Regions from separate parts of the Paenibacillus sp. FSL K6-1558 genome, predicted to be linked through region 1. Evidence: predicted binding sites of a transcription regulator. Region 1 holds the regulator's gene; each other region holds the start of a gene.
What was found. Region 1 encodes Rex, which represses fermentation and respiration genes when NADH is low (regulators of the CRP and FNR family bind a similar motif). Its sites were predicted from a motif close to TTGTGAAATATTTCACAA; they were not measured.
Positions count from the first base shown of each region.

Region 2: MHI38_RS20485 (TIGR04053 family radical SAM/SPASM domain-containing protein) is a predicted target of Rex. The motif match lies at 1,794-1,811, and genes of this name have one in related genera.
Region 3: nadA (quinolinate synthase NadA) is a predicted target of Rex. The motif match lies at 1,807-1,824, and genes of this name have one in related genera.
Region 4: pflB (formate C-acetyltransferase) is a predicted target of Rex. The motif match lies at 2,266-2,283, and genes of this name have one in related genera.

Region 1 is NZ_JBBOCV010000001.1:1,219,719-1,223,927, reverse strand. It holds gene dinG (ATP-dependent DNA helicase DinG) at 1-1,066, shown strand, start outside; gene MHI38_RS05070 (redox-sensing transcriptional repressor Rex) at 1,285-1,941, shown strand; gene MHI38_RS05065 (amidohydrolase) at 1,925-3,232, shown strand; gene MHI38_RS05060 (hypothetical protein) at 3,277-3,807, shown strand; gene MHI38_RS05055 (hypothetical protein) at 4,141-4,209, shown strand, end outside.
Region 2 is NZ_JBBOCV010000001.1:4,709,915-4,714,123, forward strand. It holds gene MHI38_RS20475 (winged helix-turn-helix domain-containing protein) at 1-375, shown strand, start outside; gene MHI38_RS20480 (5-methyltetrahydropteroyltriglutamate--homocysteine methyltransferase) at 523-1,683, shown strand; gene MHI38_RS20485 (TIGR04053 family radical SAM/SPASM domain-containing protein) at 1,872-3,062, shown strand; gene hemG (protoporphyrinogen oxidase) at 3,087-4,209, shown strand, end outside.
Region 3 is NZ_JBBOCV010000001.1:3,849,093-3,853,301, reverse strand. It holds gene nadB (L-aspartate oxidase) at 1-762, opposite strand, end outside; gene nadA (quinolinate synthase NadA) at 798-1,736, opposite strand; gene ftsH (ATP-dependent zinc metalloprotease FtsH) at 2,034-4,076, opposite strand; gene hpt (hypoxanthine phosphoribosyltransferase) at 4,177-4,209, opposite strand, start outside.
Region 4 is NZ_JBBOCV010000001.1:1,394,789-1,398,997, reverse strand. It holds gene adhE (bifunctional acetaldehyde-CoA/alcohol dehydrogenase) at 1-1,466, shown strand, start outside; gene pflB (formate C-acetyltransferase) at 2,367-4,209, shown strand, end outside.

The DNA of each region.
Region 1 (4,209 bases):
GGGTGACAAACTGTTGCTCGAAGTAAAAGAAGATCAGGATGATTATCAGTCCGACAGTCTGATCACTGATATCACCGGGCTCTTGAAAGATCTGACGACGATGAAGGAGAATTTAAGATTCTTCATGCGTATGGATGATGCCAAGACCGTGTACTGGATGGAGGCCAGCGGACAGTTCCGTAGCAAGTCACTCCAGCTATACGCTGTTCCGGTGGATGTGAGCGCACAATTGAAAGAGATGTTTTTCGATAAAAAGAAAAGCGTTGTTCTTACATCGGCTACGCTGTCGGTGGATAAGTCATTCCAGTTCATGATTGAGCAACTGGGTTTGCAGGAAGCTGCCGACAATAATCGGCTTCTGACCTCGGTGCTACCTTCCCCATTCAATTATCGGGAACAAGCTTTGTTAGTAATCCCGCGGGATTTCCCGAGTCTGAAGGGGAGCGTAGGGGACGCGCACTTTGTACAGATGCTGGTGCACTCTCTTGCTGAGACGGCGATTGCAACTCAAGGACGTATGATGGTGCTGTTTACCTCTTATAAAATGCTTCGACAAGTCTATGAACCACTGAAAGAGGCTTTGTCCGGGAATGACATCTCGCTACTGGGGCAAGGTGTTGACAGCGGGAATCGTTCGAAGTTGACCCGACGCTTCCAAGATGCCAAAGCAGCAGTCCTGCTGGGTACGAGTAGCTTCTGGGAGGGCGTGGATATTCCGGGTGAAGCGCTGACCTGTCTTGCGATTGTGAGACTGCCTTTCCAGCCGCCTAACCATCCGCTTCTGGAAGCGAAGAGTGAACTGTTGCAAGAGCAGAAGAAAAATCCATTTATGAAGCTTTCTGTGCCGCAGGCCGTCATTCGCTTCAAGCAGGGGTTCGGCAGGCTTGTTCGGACAGGCAAAGATCGCGGAATCGTCATTGTGTATGATACGCGTGTAATTGAAGCTTATTACGGCAAGTACTTCCTGTATTCGCTACCGGGACCAAAGATGGAGCATATGCTGACAGAACAGATGGTTCCCCGTATTGCTGAATGGTTAGATCGACCTGCAGAAACTCAAAAATAATTACGATGTAAAGCTATAACATTGCATTGGACTTCACCATGGCGTTAAACTTTGAAGAAGACTTCACAAAGTTCGAACAGGGCAGCGCTTTAATGAACTTATATTCCTAATAATTCGGGCATTCTGTATGAGGACATCATGCATGGATATTGCATGTATACAGAATGCTCATCTTTTCAATATTTATTTAATCGTGGCGATGGTAAGGGGGAGCAAGGATGAAATCGGATAAAATATCAGAAGCGGTAGTACGGCGTCTGCCTGTATATTTGCGTTATTTAAACGAGTTGGTTCAGCGTGAGGTGACAACGGTTTCCTCGCAGGAGCTAGGACAGCGACTGGATTTGAATCCAGCTCAAATCCGTAAAGATTTAGCTTATTTCGGTGATTTTGGTCGTAAAGGAATCGGGTATGATGTGTCTTACCTGATCGAGAAGATTCGTCACATTTTGAAAATTGATCAGCAAATTAATGTGGCTCTGGTAGGGGCCGGTAATCTCGGACATGCCTTATCGAATTATAATGCTTATTTGAAGGACAATATGAAAATTGTCGCTATTTTTGATGCGTTTGGGCCTAAGATTGGCAGTAAAATTAATAGCCTGACGGTCAAACCTATGGAAGAACTTACAGAAGCGGTTCAGAAAGATAACATTCGTATCGGGATCATCACGGTGCCGGACACGGAAGCTCAGAATGTTGCCGATCAACTGATTCAATCGGGCATTGAGGCGATTCTGAATTTTGCGCCAACGATTCTAAAAACGCCTTCACATGTGCGGATTCATCATGCAGACTTTACAACGGATTTGCTCAGTTTGGCTTATTATTTGGAGAACGGGAAGGAAGATGAGCTTGATGACAACAACGAATAAATGGGTAATCCAAAATGGTAAATTTGCTGTAAATGAAGGTGCCAATTGGACTGTGATTCAAGGGTATATGGTCGTTGAAAATAACAAGATTGTGCATATTGGTGAGACGCTGCCGGATGGTGACGAGAACCTGCCTAAAGTGGATGGAAAAGGACTGCTCTTCCTGCCGGGTCTGATCAATACGCATGGTCATGCGGCAATGTCTCTGCTTCGAGGTCATGGTGATGACCTGGCATTACAAGTGTGGTTACAAGAAAAAATGTGGCCAATGGAAGCCAAAATGACTTCTGAGGACGTGTATTGGGGAGCATCCCTTTCGGTGCTTGAGATGTTAAAAGGCGGAACAACAGCTTTCCTGGACATGTATGACCACATGGATCAGGTAGCAAAAGTGGTTGAACAGTCAGGAGCTAGAGCTGCGCTGGCTCGGGGTGTCATTGGACTGTGTTCGGAAGAAGAGCAGATGAGAAAGCTGGAAGAGTCCGCAGCATTTGCTCGTGAATGGAATGGACAGGCGGATGGACGCATCACAACCGTAATCTCTCCGCACGCGCCTTACACATGCCCTCCAGATTACATAGAGAAGCTTGTTCAAGTTGCGCATGATCTAAACCTGCCTCTCCATACGCACATGTCAGAGACGCTTCGTGAAGTGGAGCAGAATGTATCAGATTATGGCATGCGTCCAGTGGCACATTTGGAGAAGCATGGCTTTTTCTCACGTCCTTCACTCGTAGCGCATGCTGTGCATCTCAACGATGAAGAGATCGAAATCTTGGCACGTCATGATGTCGCTGTATCGCATAATCCGGGTAGTAATTTGAAGCTTGCATCGGGTGTAGCTCGTGTTCCCGCTTTGTTGAAAGCAGGAGTTACTGTATCTTTGGGAACAGACGGACCGGCAAGCAACAACAATCTCGATATGTTTGAGGAAATGAGACTTGCAGCTTTAATTCATAAAGGAGTATCCGGTGATCCTACCGCCGTACCTGCCGGGGAAGCGTTGCTTCTTGGAACAGCTTACGGTGCGAAGTCCATCTTCCTGAACGATACTGGAGCTTTGAAAGTCGGTAAAAAGGCTGATTTTATTGCACTCAACATTGAACAGGCTCACTTCTATCCACACACGGATTTGATTTCACATGCAATTTACTCGGCTTCGGCGAAAGATGTGGAACATGTATGGGTAGATGGCAAACAAGTCGTAAAACATGGTGAATGTTTAACACTGGATGAAGAGCGCATTTTGCGGGAATCCCAGTTGGCTTTTGATCAATTGCTTGCGCGTTAAGAGGCAACTTCAATGCGCACTTTTAGGGAAAGGAAGTTCAACTCTTGAAGAAAAAAAAGAAGTGGATATGGATATCGCTGCTCATTCTCGTTCTGATCTTGATTGGGCTTCAGCGATATTACGTCTATGTCACGCAGGATCAGCGGCAGGAAGAAGCATTGGCGATTGAATCGGCACAGAACCAGCTGGGCATTACAGCACCTGATGAACTGCGGAAGTACGTGTGGGGCGAAAAGAGTGGCGCTGACAACATATACTGGACGATGACAGCTAAAAACAAAGATAATCAGGACATTATGGTCTGGGTTAAGTTTGATAATAACAATCAGCCTGTACAAGGCGCGGCAGGTGTGCACAGTGAGTTATTGCAGAACGGGATGACCGAAATGCAGATTCGCAACCGTTTCAGCTCAGATGTTCCAGGCGGTGAGATCAAACGGATCATGCCAGGTGTTGTGAACAATATCTATGTGTGGCAAGTGTACTATAACGATGATACGCATAACTATTATCGCTTTTACCGATTTAGCAACGGAGAGCAAGTCGATCTGGTATATACGTTACCGAACAGCTGACTTCATACATCTTCTTTCATTATGATGATGAATAAAACGGTCAATTCATAGATAGTTGCACATAACAATAAGCCAAAAAACCGGCAGACGGGATACCGACTGAACCGGTTTTTTTGGCATTCAAACCATTGAACATCAATGAAATAGTTAAAATTATTAATTTATTCATATTTTCGCCTTCGAAATTGTATATACGATGTGATATACTCAGATATGTACTGAAGTTAACGAACAACGCAAATAAATCTGCAATAAACGTTGCAGACATGATGTACAGCTAAATATACAAGCCTGTAGATTAAGGACGGGCTCATTTTGGGAGGGGTAATTCATTTGAAGCTGAAAGTATTGCCTATTGTTCTAACCGCCGTAGTTTCTGCCGTCCTGTTGTTTGGAGGTTGG
Region 2 (4,209 bases), 3.5 Mb from region 1:
CCTATGATTGAACACATACTGCAAAATCCGGAGTTACAAGAGCGCTGCGAATTAATTGCTCCACTGGATAATTTAATGTGGGATAGAAAGCTTATTTATGCATTGTTTGAGTTCGACTACAAATGGGAGATCTATACGCCAGCTCTCAAACGGAAATTTGGTTATTATGTGTTGCCTTTACTGTATGGAGACCGGTTCATTGGGAGAGCCGAGATTATCGTGGAACGGAAATCTGGAAGGCTTGTTGTTAAACATGTCTGGTACGAAAAAGACATGCAGCCAACCGAAGAACTGGTAGCCATGGTGAAGGAATGTTTCGAGCGGTTCGCAATATTCAATGACTGTGAGACGATTTCAGTAGAGGGAAAAGACTAAAAACTAAACATCAAAATTGAAGAGCATACATGTGTTTGTTCCCCAGTTGTTATAGCCTGAAGCTATAACCAGTCATACATTTTTGGTATCTCTTCTAACCCCGCTCCGCGTGATATGATAATCATATACAACGAGGGGGTTATTTACATGACTGACAAGTTCCAGATCGTAGGCAGTTTATTGCGGCCGGAAGAGCTGCTGACATATAAAACACAGATTGAACACCGGGATGATATCCAGTATCCATTCTATGAAAACTTTCAAGGATACCAGCAATGTGAGACGAAAGCGATTGAACAAGTGATCCAAAAAGAGATTGAGAACGACCTGTCCGTTATCACGGACGGCGAATTTTCCAAATCGATGTGGCATCTCGACTTTGTGTGGGGATTTGGCGGAGTGGAGCGGTATATTGCGGATCATGGGTACTTTTTCCGGGATGTGGACGGCACTTCTAAATATGAAACGCGTAAAGATATCGGGCTGCGTATTACGGGGCAACTGAGCGGCAAGAATCATCATTTCATTCAACTGTTCAAGCAGTTGCAAGACCAAGCGGGTGACAAGCAGACCAAACTTTGCATTCCATCGCCGTCCCATATTTTCGGTGAATTATCGTGGTCGGACAACATTGGGGGCAAGGATGCCGTATACCAGAATACACAGGAGCTGAAAGCCGGCTTGGTAAGTGCTTATAAGGAATTTGTGCAGGAGTTTGCAACTGCGGGTGGTACAATTCTGCAAATGGATGACTGTCTCTGGGAGCTGTTTGCCGATGACAATCCGAACTCGCCTTTTACCGGAGAGCATATTAATCAAGAGGAAGTACAGGGTCTCGCCACGGAGTTTATCGATATCAACAATACGGTCATTGACTTCGGTCATAGTCTGGGTCTGAAAATGTGGACACATAACTGCCGCGGCAACTATGACTCCCGTAACATGGGCGGCGGATCGTATGTGAAGATTGCGAATCTGTTCCTGAAGCAATTGAAGTATGATCGTTTCTTCCTGGAGTGGGATGATGATCGTGCGGGTTCCATCGAAGCGCTGGAAGTGTTCAAAGACAGACCGGATACAGAAATTGTACTGGGTCTACTGTCCTCCAAAACAAGTACGCTCGATGATGAGGAGCGCGTGGTTCGTCTGCTGGACGAAGCCTCCAAGATCATTGACAAAGATAGGCTACTTCTGTCTCACCAATGTGGTTTTGCCTCCTGTGATAGCGGGAACGAACTGAGCGAAGCCCAGCAGTGGGCGAAGATTCATCAGGGTCAGCAGATTGCGAAGCAATACTGGGGCAACTAATTTCTATAACATATAGATATTTTCATAGGGCGATCTTTTCCGAGCAGGATTCGGGAGAGGTCGCTTTTTTATTTTGCCTGATTCGTTACCGTGTGATCGTTATGTCTGTTTTGTGATTCTTCTCACTTTCCTGACCCGACATCTGCTCTACACTTAATGGCATGTAGATAGGGGGAGAATGGATGACGATGCCACAGATCAAGGGGCAAATGCAGCAGTTAAGGCCGCAGATGAAGCCACGTGATTATACCCAATATCCGTTCATCGTGATCTGGGAAGTGACCCGGGCATGTGCGCTGAAATGTGTGCATTGTCGGGCAGAGGCCCAGTATCGGGCTGATCCACGTCAACTGACCACCGAACAGGGAAAAAGGTTGATAGATGATATTGCTGCTATGCAGGAACAACCGTTATTTGTTTTCACGGGGGGTGACCCGCTAATGCGGCCAGATCTGTTTGAACTGGCGGAGTATGCGATTCGGGAGAAGAGGCTACCCGTGTCCATGACGCCTAGTGCCACCCCGAAGGTCACTCAAGCGGCAATTATGCAAGCGAAGGAAGTCGGTTTATCCCGCTGGGCGTTTAGTCTGGACGGGTCAACGGCCGAGATTCATGATCATTTTCGCGGAACCAGAGGTTCTTATGATATGACGATGAGGGGCATTCGATTTTTGCAGGAAGCATCCATTCCGATTCAAATCAACACGACCGTTTCCCGTTATAACCTCCACGATCTGGAAGCCATCAGCCGTAAGGTGAAAGAGATGGGCGTTGTGCTGTGGAGTCTGTTTTTCCTCATTCCGACAGGCAGAGCTCAGGAGAAAGATATGATCACAGCGGAAGAGCATGAACAGGTCATGAAGTGGATGGTGCAGCTTGCTCATGAGATGCCTTACGGCGTGAAATCAACGGAGGCACCTCACTACAGACGGGTAATGATACAGCAACGGACAGCAGGAGCAGAGCAGGCCTCAGAGCAGAACTCCAAGCAAGGCTTAGAACTTCAATCCGAGCAGAGCGCAGGAAATCATGCAGATCTTGCCAAGGGTCTCGCCAAACACCCAGATATGCTGGGACGTGCACCGCAAGGGGTCAATGATGGGGACGGGTTTGTGTTTATCAGTCACACGGGAGACGTCTATCCTAGCGGTTTCTTGCCCGTGGTTTGCGGTAATGTGAAGAATGAGTCGCTAATTGAGGTGTACCGGAATTCACCGGTGATGCAGACCTTGCGGGATAAGTCGAAATTGAACGGGAAATGTGCAGTCTGCGAGTACAAAACGATGTGTGGTGGCTCCAGAGCAAGAGCGTATGCAATGACGGGAGATTATATGGCCAGTGATCCTTCCTGTGCCTATATCCCGGCGGCGCTGCGTTAAAGTTTATATGGCGGGAAGTGTAGCATGGATAATCAACGCACGAAACAAGTTGTCATCGCTGGCGGTGGCATTACCGGATTGAGCGCAGCTTATTATATCGAACAGTTTTGCAGAGCGAATGATGTTGCAGCAGAACTTATTATTGTTGAAAAAAATGATCGATTCGGTGGACATGTGCACACCGGTAGAAGGAATGGATTCGTGATCGAACGGGGGCCCGATTCTTTTCTCGCACGGAAAACCTCCATCATTGAGCTTATGCAGGAGCTCGGTATGGGTGAAGAACTCGTTGGTACGCGTCCAGGGGTGTCGCATAGCTATATCGCGTATCGGAATAAACTGCATCCGATTCCGGATGGCTTTATGCTCGGAGTGCCTACGAAGTGGAAACCCTTCGTAACAACTCGTTTATTGTCCCTTCGGGGCAAGGTGCGAGCAGCGGCAGATCTTGTTTTGCCGCGGAGGTCGAGCAGGGAGGATGAGTCCCTGGGGCAACTGCTACGCAGACGCCTTGGCGATGAAGTACTGGAGCAGATCGCCGAGCCGCTCTTGGCAGGCATATATGCTGGCAATGCGGACGGACTGAGTGTACAAGCAACGTTCCCAATGCTACAGGAAACGGAGCAAAAATACCGTAGCCTGATCGTGGGCATGCTGGGTGTGAGAAAAAGCCGCGCCCCGAAGCAAACAGTCAAGCCTACGGCTCAAACCACAACGGAGTCTACGTCACAACCTACAACTATATCGGCAACCCGTCCAGCTCTCAAACCCGCATCAAAACCATCGGGCACGGCCACTCGAAGCATGTTTTTGAGTGCACGGGGCGGACTGGAAGGTGTGGTAACGCAACTTGAACAGACACTTTCTTCCACAGCACATTTGATCAGGAACACGGAAATTTCCCGTGTGTCGAAAGCAGAACAAGAGCAAGGAAAAGACACTATACGTTATACGGTTCAGTTTAACAATGGAACGACGCTTGCGGCGGATGCGGTAGTGATTGCGACTCCAGCGTATGCAGCAGCGGATATGCTTGCACATGAGCATGAGGCGATTGCAGAACACCTGCGTGCGATCCCGTATGCTTCGGTGATGAACGTCGTACTTGCTTATCGCGAGCAGGATGTGGGTGTTTCCCTGAATGCAT
Region 3 (4,209 bases), 2.6 Mb from region 1:
GAAGCGGGGTGCTCCCGGGTAACATAAGGATGTCGGGTGAAACTGGATGAATTCCATATCACGAACTATAGCCCCCGCACGGTATGCCATAGCTACCCCATCAGCTGTAGCTACATCCGGATTCGTCGTATAACGATACAGCTGTCCCGCACCGCCTGAGCAGAGCACTGTTGCTTTTGCTTTGACAAACACCTTTGAGCCGTCTTCTTTCAGAATCAGAGCACCGATACATTCTCCTCGATCCGTAATCAAATCCACCACAAAGTGCTCATCCCAAACGTCAATGCCTGGATGCTCGTGAACCTCAACAGCGAGCGCCCTTACGATCTCATATCCAGTTGCATCCCCATTGGCATGTAAAATACGGCGGTGGCTGTGCGCACCTTCCTGCGTCAACGCCAACTCGCCGTTCTCCAGATCGAACAATGTTCCCAGACGGATCAGTTCTCTGACACCGTCTGGGCCCTCATTCACCAATACTTCAACTGCCTCGGATCGACACAAACCGGCTCCGGCAACAAGAGTATCTTGCAAGTGGTACGCAGGAGAATCATCTTCAGCAATAACAGCCGCAATCCCGCCCTGCGCATATCTGGTGTTACTCTCAAGTAAAGACTTCTTCGTAATCATCAGAACACGATGCTGTTCGCTAGCCTTAATTGCGGTAAACAGACCAGCAATGCCTGAACCGATCACCAGTACATCGGTCTCCACCATTGGCAGCGCAGAGAGGTCAAAATCATATATATATTGCGGTATCATCTTATTCACCTGTCTCGGAGCAAGAGTAACGCATGTTACTTCACCAGTAACATGCGCTCTAGTGATTCTCTGGCTTTATCAGCAACAGCCGGTGGGACATAGATCTGAGGCTTCATCGTCTCCAGGCATTTGACCAGCTTCTTCAGGTTGTTCACCTTCATGTTCGGACATACCAGGAACTTGGTCGCAAAATGGAACTGTTTATCCGGACTGTCGAGGCGAAGCTGATATCCTGTGCCATCCTCCGTGCCGACAATGAATTCCTTAGTGGAGGATTTCTTGCAATATTCCAAAATGGCTGTTGTGCTGCCTACAAAATCCCCCATTTCTACAACTTCAGGGCGACACTCGGGGTGCACCACAAACTCAGCATTCGGATATTTAGCCTTCATCTCAACAACATCTTTTACCGTGAGCATATCGTGTGTATTGCAGTAACCCTCCCAGATGATCATCTTCTTGTCTGTGTGCTGCTGTACATAATGCCCCAGGTTTTTGTCCGGTACCCAGATGATTTCTTCGGAATCCACAGACTGGATTACACGAACAGCGTTTGCTGATGTACAGCAAATATCTGTTTCTGCTTTGATCTCAGCCGAGGAATTAATGTAGGTGACTACCTTGGCGTTCGGGTGTTGTGCCTTCAGCTTACGTAATCCGTCCACGTTCACCATGTCTGCCATTGGGCACCCGGCACGTTCATCAGGGATCAAAACGGTTTTGCCCGGAGCCAGAATTTTAGCGCTTTCACCCATAAAATGAACACCACAGAATACAATAACATCCGCATCTGTTTGCGCTGCCTTCTGGGCCAGCAGGAAAGAGTCTCCCCGGAAATCTGCGACTTCCTGTACTTCATCACGTTGATAATAATGAGCAAGAATAATAGCATTACGTTCCTTCTTGAGTTCCATCAGCCGCTCACGCAGCTCACGATTCATCTCAGCCTTGCGCTCTAAAGCCAGAGCTTCCACCTGTGATCCTCTCCTTATCGGGACAGCGTCAAGCGCTGTTTCATGGACTAACCTATGTCGTTATGTTCGCTGGTGAAACGAATCACAAGCGGTTTAACAACTAATGTACACAACGTTCACGACTCTGTCAATAAATGAAAAAAGGCAGGATATACTGCCTTTTCCCCCTTATGCTATCCGGTTCGCCATATAGCTCTTGATTATCTGTTTCTTCTGATCTTGAATAAATCCTACAAAAAAAAGAGAGCCACAAGGGCTCTCTTTTCATTCCGGTCACATGACCAGACATGTTACATATTAAGATGTTGGCTTTGAGCCACCATCATTCGGATCATTGCTGCCCTTATCCAGGTCAGGAGCTTCGTTTGGAATATCTCCAGCTGGTGGCTCAGATGTTTCATCTTTGCCTTGAATGCGAACGCGAACATCACCGATGTTATCAATGATTGGCTCGCCGCCTTCATTTGGCGTACCTTCTCCTGAGTTATCGCCTTCTGCTTTTGGTGTCAAGGAACCTGTTTCAATCAATTGCTTGATCTGATCCATTTCCAGTGTCTCCACTTCAAGCAGTGTTTCAGCGATCAGATGCATCTCTCTTGTATGTTTGGTAAGGAGAGCTTTACACTTCTCATAACAGTCGTTAATAAAGCGTTGCATCTCTTGGTCGATCTCATATGCGATGGAATCCGAGTAATTCTGTTCATGACCGATATCCCGTCCAAGGAATACCTGTCCTTGTGAACTTCCGAATTGCATTGGACCCAGTTTCTCACTCATACCGTATTCCATAACCATGCTACGAACGATACCTGTCGCTTGTTGGAAGTCACTGTATGCACCGGTACCGATCTCACCGATAAACAATTCTTCCGCCACGCGACCTCCGAGAAGTCCGGTTACTTTATCCAGCAACTCCTGTTTGGTAACGAGCATACGGTCTTCTTTTGGCAACATGATTACATATCCACCCGCACGTCCGCGCGGAATGATGGTCACTTTATGTACCATATCAGCATGTTCCAGGAAGTATCCTACAATGGTATGGCCTGCTTCGTGATAAGCAACAATGCGTTTCTCCCGATCACTGATGACACGGCTTTTCTTCTCCGTACCAACGATGACTCGGTCAATCGCCTCATCCACTTCACGCATGGAAATATCTTTTCTGTTACGGCGTGCTGCGAGCAATGCCGCTTCATTCAGCAAGTTCTCCAGGTCTGCACCCGAGAAACCTGTTGTACGCTTCGCGATGATGTCCAATTTCACATCTTTCGTGAGCGGTTTATTACGGGAGTGTACTTTCAGTACAGCTTCACGGCCCTTGACGTCTGGACGATCCACTGTAATTTGACGGTCAAAACGGCCTGGGCGCAACAACGCAGGGTCCAGAATGTCTGCACGGTTCGTTGCGGCAACGATGATAATACCTTCGTTTGCACCGAATCCGTCCATTTCAACGAGCAATTGGTTAAGGGTCTGTTCACGCTCGTCGTGACCTCCGCCCAGACCAGCACCACGCTGACGTCCTACTGCATCGATCTCGTCAATAAAGATGATACAAGGCGCATTTTTCTTTGCATTTTCGAACAAGTCACGTACACGTGATGCACCGACACCGACAAACATTTCAACGAAATCGGAACCGGAAATGCTGAAGAATGGTACACCTGCTTCACCGGCTACAGCACGAGCAAGCAATGTCTTACCTGTACCTGGAGGACCTACGAGCAATACGCCCTTCGGAATACGTGCCCCAACGGCTGCGAACTTCCGAGGGTCCTTGAGGAAGTCTACGACTTCAACAAGCTCTTGTTTCTCCTCGTCTGCACCCGCCACATCTTCAAATGTAACGCGCTTCTTCTCTTCATTGTAGAGGCGAGCACGGCTTTTACCAAAGTTCATTACTTTACCGCCGCCGCCTTGAGCCTGATTAAACAGGAAGAAGAACAGCAGGAACATAATGATCAAAGGAATAAAGGAAGTCAGCAACGTCAACCAGATGCTGTCACCTTTCATTGGTTCCTGATGATATTCAAATTTGTTAGCTTCACTTGCAGCTACAAGTTCGGTAATTGCCTCATCCGTAGGAGGAATATACGTTGAGAAATTTTCTGATTTGGCCCCATCAGGTGCTTGTTTGTATCGGCCGGTCACGAGATATGTCTGACCATTGAATTGAACAGTCACTTCGGCGATATTGTTGGCTTTAACCTCAGCACGAAACTGATCATATCTAGGGTTTTCTATAACATCGTTTCCATCTGTGATAAATCTAACTAAACCCACCACAACTAAAAAAAGAATCAAATAAAAACCAGAATTCCGGATGAACCGATTCATCCCCTACCTCCTCTCGAGACACTTTAATTATTTTAACATAGCCCGACATGGCTTCTCAATAGAAGCCAAGAACAGCTCAAGGCTTCGGCCTTACTAGATATCAGCTTGTGTAGATTTCTGGTTTCAGAATCCC
Region 4 (4,209 bases), 180 kb from region 1:
TTCATTCGAACAATGAAGAAGTGATCAATCAATTTGCGGATCGCCTGCAAACCGGACGGATTATCGTGAACTCCCCTTCAACACATGGCGCAATCGGAGATATCTATAATACCAACATGCCATCGTTGACACTGGGTTGTGGATCGTACGGACGTAACTCGACATCTTCCAACGTAACTGCTGTGAACCTAATCAATGTGAAAAGGGTGGCTCGCCGTACCGTGAATATGCAATGGTTCAAAGTGCCGAACAAAGTCTACTTCGAAAAAGGGGCAACTCAATACCTTGCCAAAATGCCGGACATTACTCGCGTAGCGATTATTACAGATGCCATGATGGTCAAACTCGGATATGTGGAAAAAGTAGAGCATTATCTGCGTCAACGTCAGACACCGGTAGCGATTGAAGTCTTCTCAGAAGTTGAGCCAGATCCATCAACAACAACAGTAGACCGCGGTACAGCCATGATGGAACGCTTCCAGCCAGACTGTATTATCGCACTCGGTGGCGGGTCACCGATGGATGCTGCCAAAGCGATGTGGTTGTTCTATGAATATCCGGATACAGAGTTCAACAACCTGAAACAAAAATTCATGGATATCCGTAAACGGATTTACAAATACCCAAGACTCGGATCGAAAGCGAAATTCGTAGCCATCCCGACAACATCGGGTACAGGTTCGGAAGTCACATCGTTTGCGGTAATTACGGATAAAGAGCATGGCAACACCAAATATCCGCTCGCTGACTATGAATTGACACCAGATGTGGCGATTGTTGACCCTGAGTTCGTATACAGTTTGCCAAAAACGGCAGTAGCCGACACCGGTATGGACGTATTGACACATGCGATTGAAGCGTACGTATCCGTTATGGCGAATGACTACACAGACGGTCTGGCAATCAAAGCCATCCAACTGGTGTTCCAATACCTGGAGCAATCGTCACTGCAAGGTGACAAACTGGCACGCGAGAAAATGCATAATGCTTCCACGATTGCCGGTATGGCTTTTGCCAACGCGTTCCTGGGCATTAACCACAGCTTGGCGCATAAATGGGGCGGTCAATATCACACCGCACACGGACGCACCAATGCCATCCTATTACCACACGTTATTCGTTACAATGCGAAAAAACCGACGAAATTTGCATCGTTCCCGAAATATTCGCACTTTGTGGCAGATGAGCGGTATGCCGAAATCGCACGTATTCTCGGATTACCAGCACGCACAACCGAAGAAGGCGTGAACAGCTTGATCAAAGCCATCCGTGATCTGAACAAAAAACTGGGCATCGAGGAATCGTTCCAGGAGATCGGCTTTGACGCGAAAGACTTCGAATCGCGTGTAGACTACTTGGCAGATCGCGCCTTCGAAGACCAATGTACAACAGCGAATCCAAAACTGCCGCTGGTCACTGAACTTGCCGATGTGTACCGCAACGCTTTCTATGGCAAATTTGAATAACAAGCAACATAAATTACAACTTAGTACTTCAAGTTAAGGCAAGTGATTCAGGGGTTCTCCACATTGGGGAGCCCCGATTGCCGTATAGAGTTGCATAGCCGAAGGAAAGAGCGGAGAGATAGGAAAGGAGGTGGGAAAAAGGAAAGTGAGCAAGGGAGAAAACGGATAGATCGTTGTAGGAGGTGAGGCAAAGAGGGCAGAGAAACGAGAAACGAAGCCCTTATTTATCGGACAGGTCTTGTACAAGGTCGAAGCGGACCGTCCGTTTTTCAGGAGCATTGTGGTCTCATGCATGAATGAGGTCACACGAGAACGTACCAGTAGAGTTGTAGCAAAGTGATACCCGCGTAAGCAGTAGAAAAAGGATGGGCAGAAAAACGGAGAAGCGAAGCGTCCGTTTTTCAGGAACCTCCTACAAGACCTTGGTTGCTCCGAGCATAGCGGAGCAATGGTTCCCCAAAATGCTAGGAACAAAGGGGAGGGGGCTGTTTGCACAGAAGAGGTTCACACGATAACGGAGCGGGCAGGACAGACGGAAGAAGCGAAGCGTTCGCATTTATCACCGGATTTTCACTTTGGAAAAGTGAATCGAAAAAATCCGGAGATAACAGCGATCTGAAGTTGTTCTGCCCGCGGAGTGGTCAAGTGGGAACAACCGTGGCGCAGTGCAATAAGACAACATCCAGAGTTTGTGATAAAAATCACAGATGGTGTGACTTGCTCGACGTATACTGAAAATATAAGAAAAACATTCATTCCGCGGTTCCGGTTCCCCAGTAGAGAGAACGTGTTCCGGATCATGTGAAACAATTCACATAAATCGCGGCTTTGGACACATGATGATACGTCTATTGCAACAATATAATGTGTCCAGAAATCCAAAAAAGCGGAGGGATTACGATGTCGGTGATCGAAAAAGATGTTAAACAACAAACAGGCTGGAGAAACTTTACCAAAGGAACATGGACCAAGACGGTTAATGTGAATGATTTTCTGGAACATAACCTTTCCCCATATTATGGCGATGAGGCGTTCCTTGCAGGTGCAACCCAGAATACCAAAGAATTGTGGGATATTGTATCCGACCTGACCAAAAAAGAACGGGATAACGGTGGGGTGCTTGACGTTGATGTGAATACGCCTGCAACAATTACTTCCCACCAACCGGGATATTTGGATCAAAGCAAAGAGCAGATTGTCGGAGTTCAAACAGACGCTCCGTTCAAACGTTCCATTCAGCCATTCGGCGGAATTCGCATGATGATTGATGCTTGTGAAGCATACGGGTTCGAAATGCCACAAGGTGTCATTGATATATTTACAAATATTCGTAAAACGCATAACCAAGGTGTATTCGATGCTTACACTTCCGAGATGCGTGCAGCACGTAAAGCGGGTATTATCACAGGTTTGCCGGATGCTTACGGTCGTGGCCGGATCATCGGTGACTATCGCCGGGTAGCTTTGTACGGAGTTGACTTCCTGATTCGTAACAAAAAAGGTGAGCTCAATGCACTTGAAGTTGATGTTATTGATGAAGATGTCATTCGTTTGCGCGAAGAGTTATCCGAACAGATTCGTGCACTGCAAGAACTGAAACAACTGGGCGAGATGCATGGCTTCGATATTTCATTACCAGCAACAACGGCTAAAGAAGCATTCCAATGGTTGTACTTCGGCTACCTTGCAGCGATCAAAGAACAGAACGGTGCTGCAATGTCCCTGGGACGTGTATCTTCATTCCTGGATATCTACATTGAACGTGATTTGCAAGAAGGTATCCTGACAGAAGAACAGGCTCAAGAACTGGTTGACCACTTTGTCATGAAACTGCGGATTGTTAAATTCCTGCGCACGCCGGATTACAACGAATTGTTCAGTGGTGACCCAACATGGGTAACAGAGTCTATCGGCGGGATGTCCGTCAACGGCGAAACACGTGTAACCAAAAACAGCTTCCGTTTCCTGCACACACTGCACAACCTGGGACCTGCTCCGGAGCCGAACTTGACTGTTCTGTGGTCCACGAAGTTACCTGAAGCTTTCAAAGATTATTGCAGTAAAGTATCGATCGAAACCAGCTCCATCCAGTATGAAAATGATGATCTGATGCGTCCAATCTATGGCGATGATTATGGTATCGCCTGCTGTGTATCTGCAATGAAGATCGGTAAACAAATGCAGTTCTTCGGCGCACGTGCCAACTTGGCGAAAGCATTACTGTATGCGATCAACGGTGGACGTGACGAAAAATCGGGAGCACAGGTTGGTCCGGAGTATCCTGCCATTACAAGTGAGGTACTGGATTATAATGAAGTGATGAAACGCTTCAAACCGATGATGGAGTGGCTCGCTAAACTGTACATGAACACTCTTAACGTCATCCACTATATGCATGATAAATACAGCTACGAGCGGATTGAAATGGCGCTCCATGACCGTGACATTCTACGTACGATGGCTTGTGGTATCGCGGGACTGTCGGTAGCAGCGGACTCACTCAGTGCCATCAAATATGCCAAAGTTAAACCGATTCGCAACGAACAAGGCATTGCCGTTGATTTTGAAATTGAAGGTGAATTCCCTTGTTACGGCAACAACGATGACAGTGTAGATAGCATTGCTGTAGAGCTGGTAGAAAGCTTCATGAGCATGATTCGCAAGCACAAAGCCTATCGTAACGCAATGCCAACGCAATCTGTACTGACCATCACTTCCAACGTGGTGTACGGTAAGAAAACAG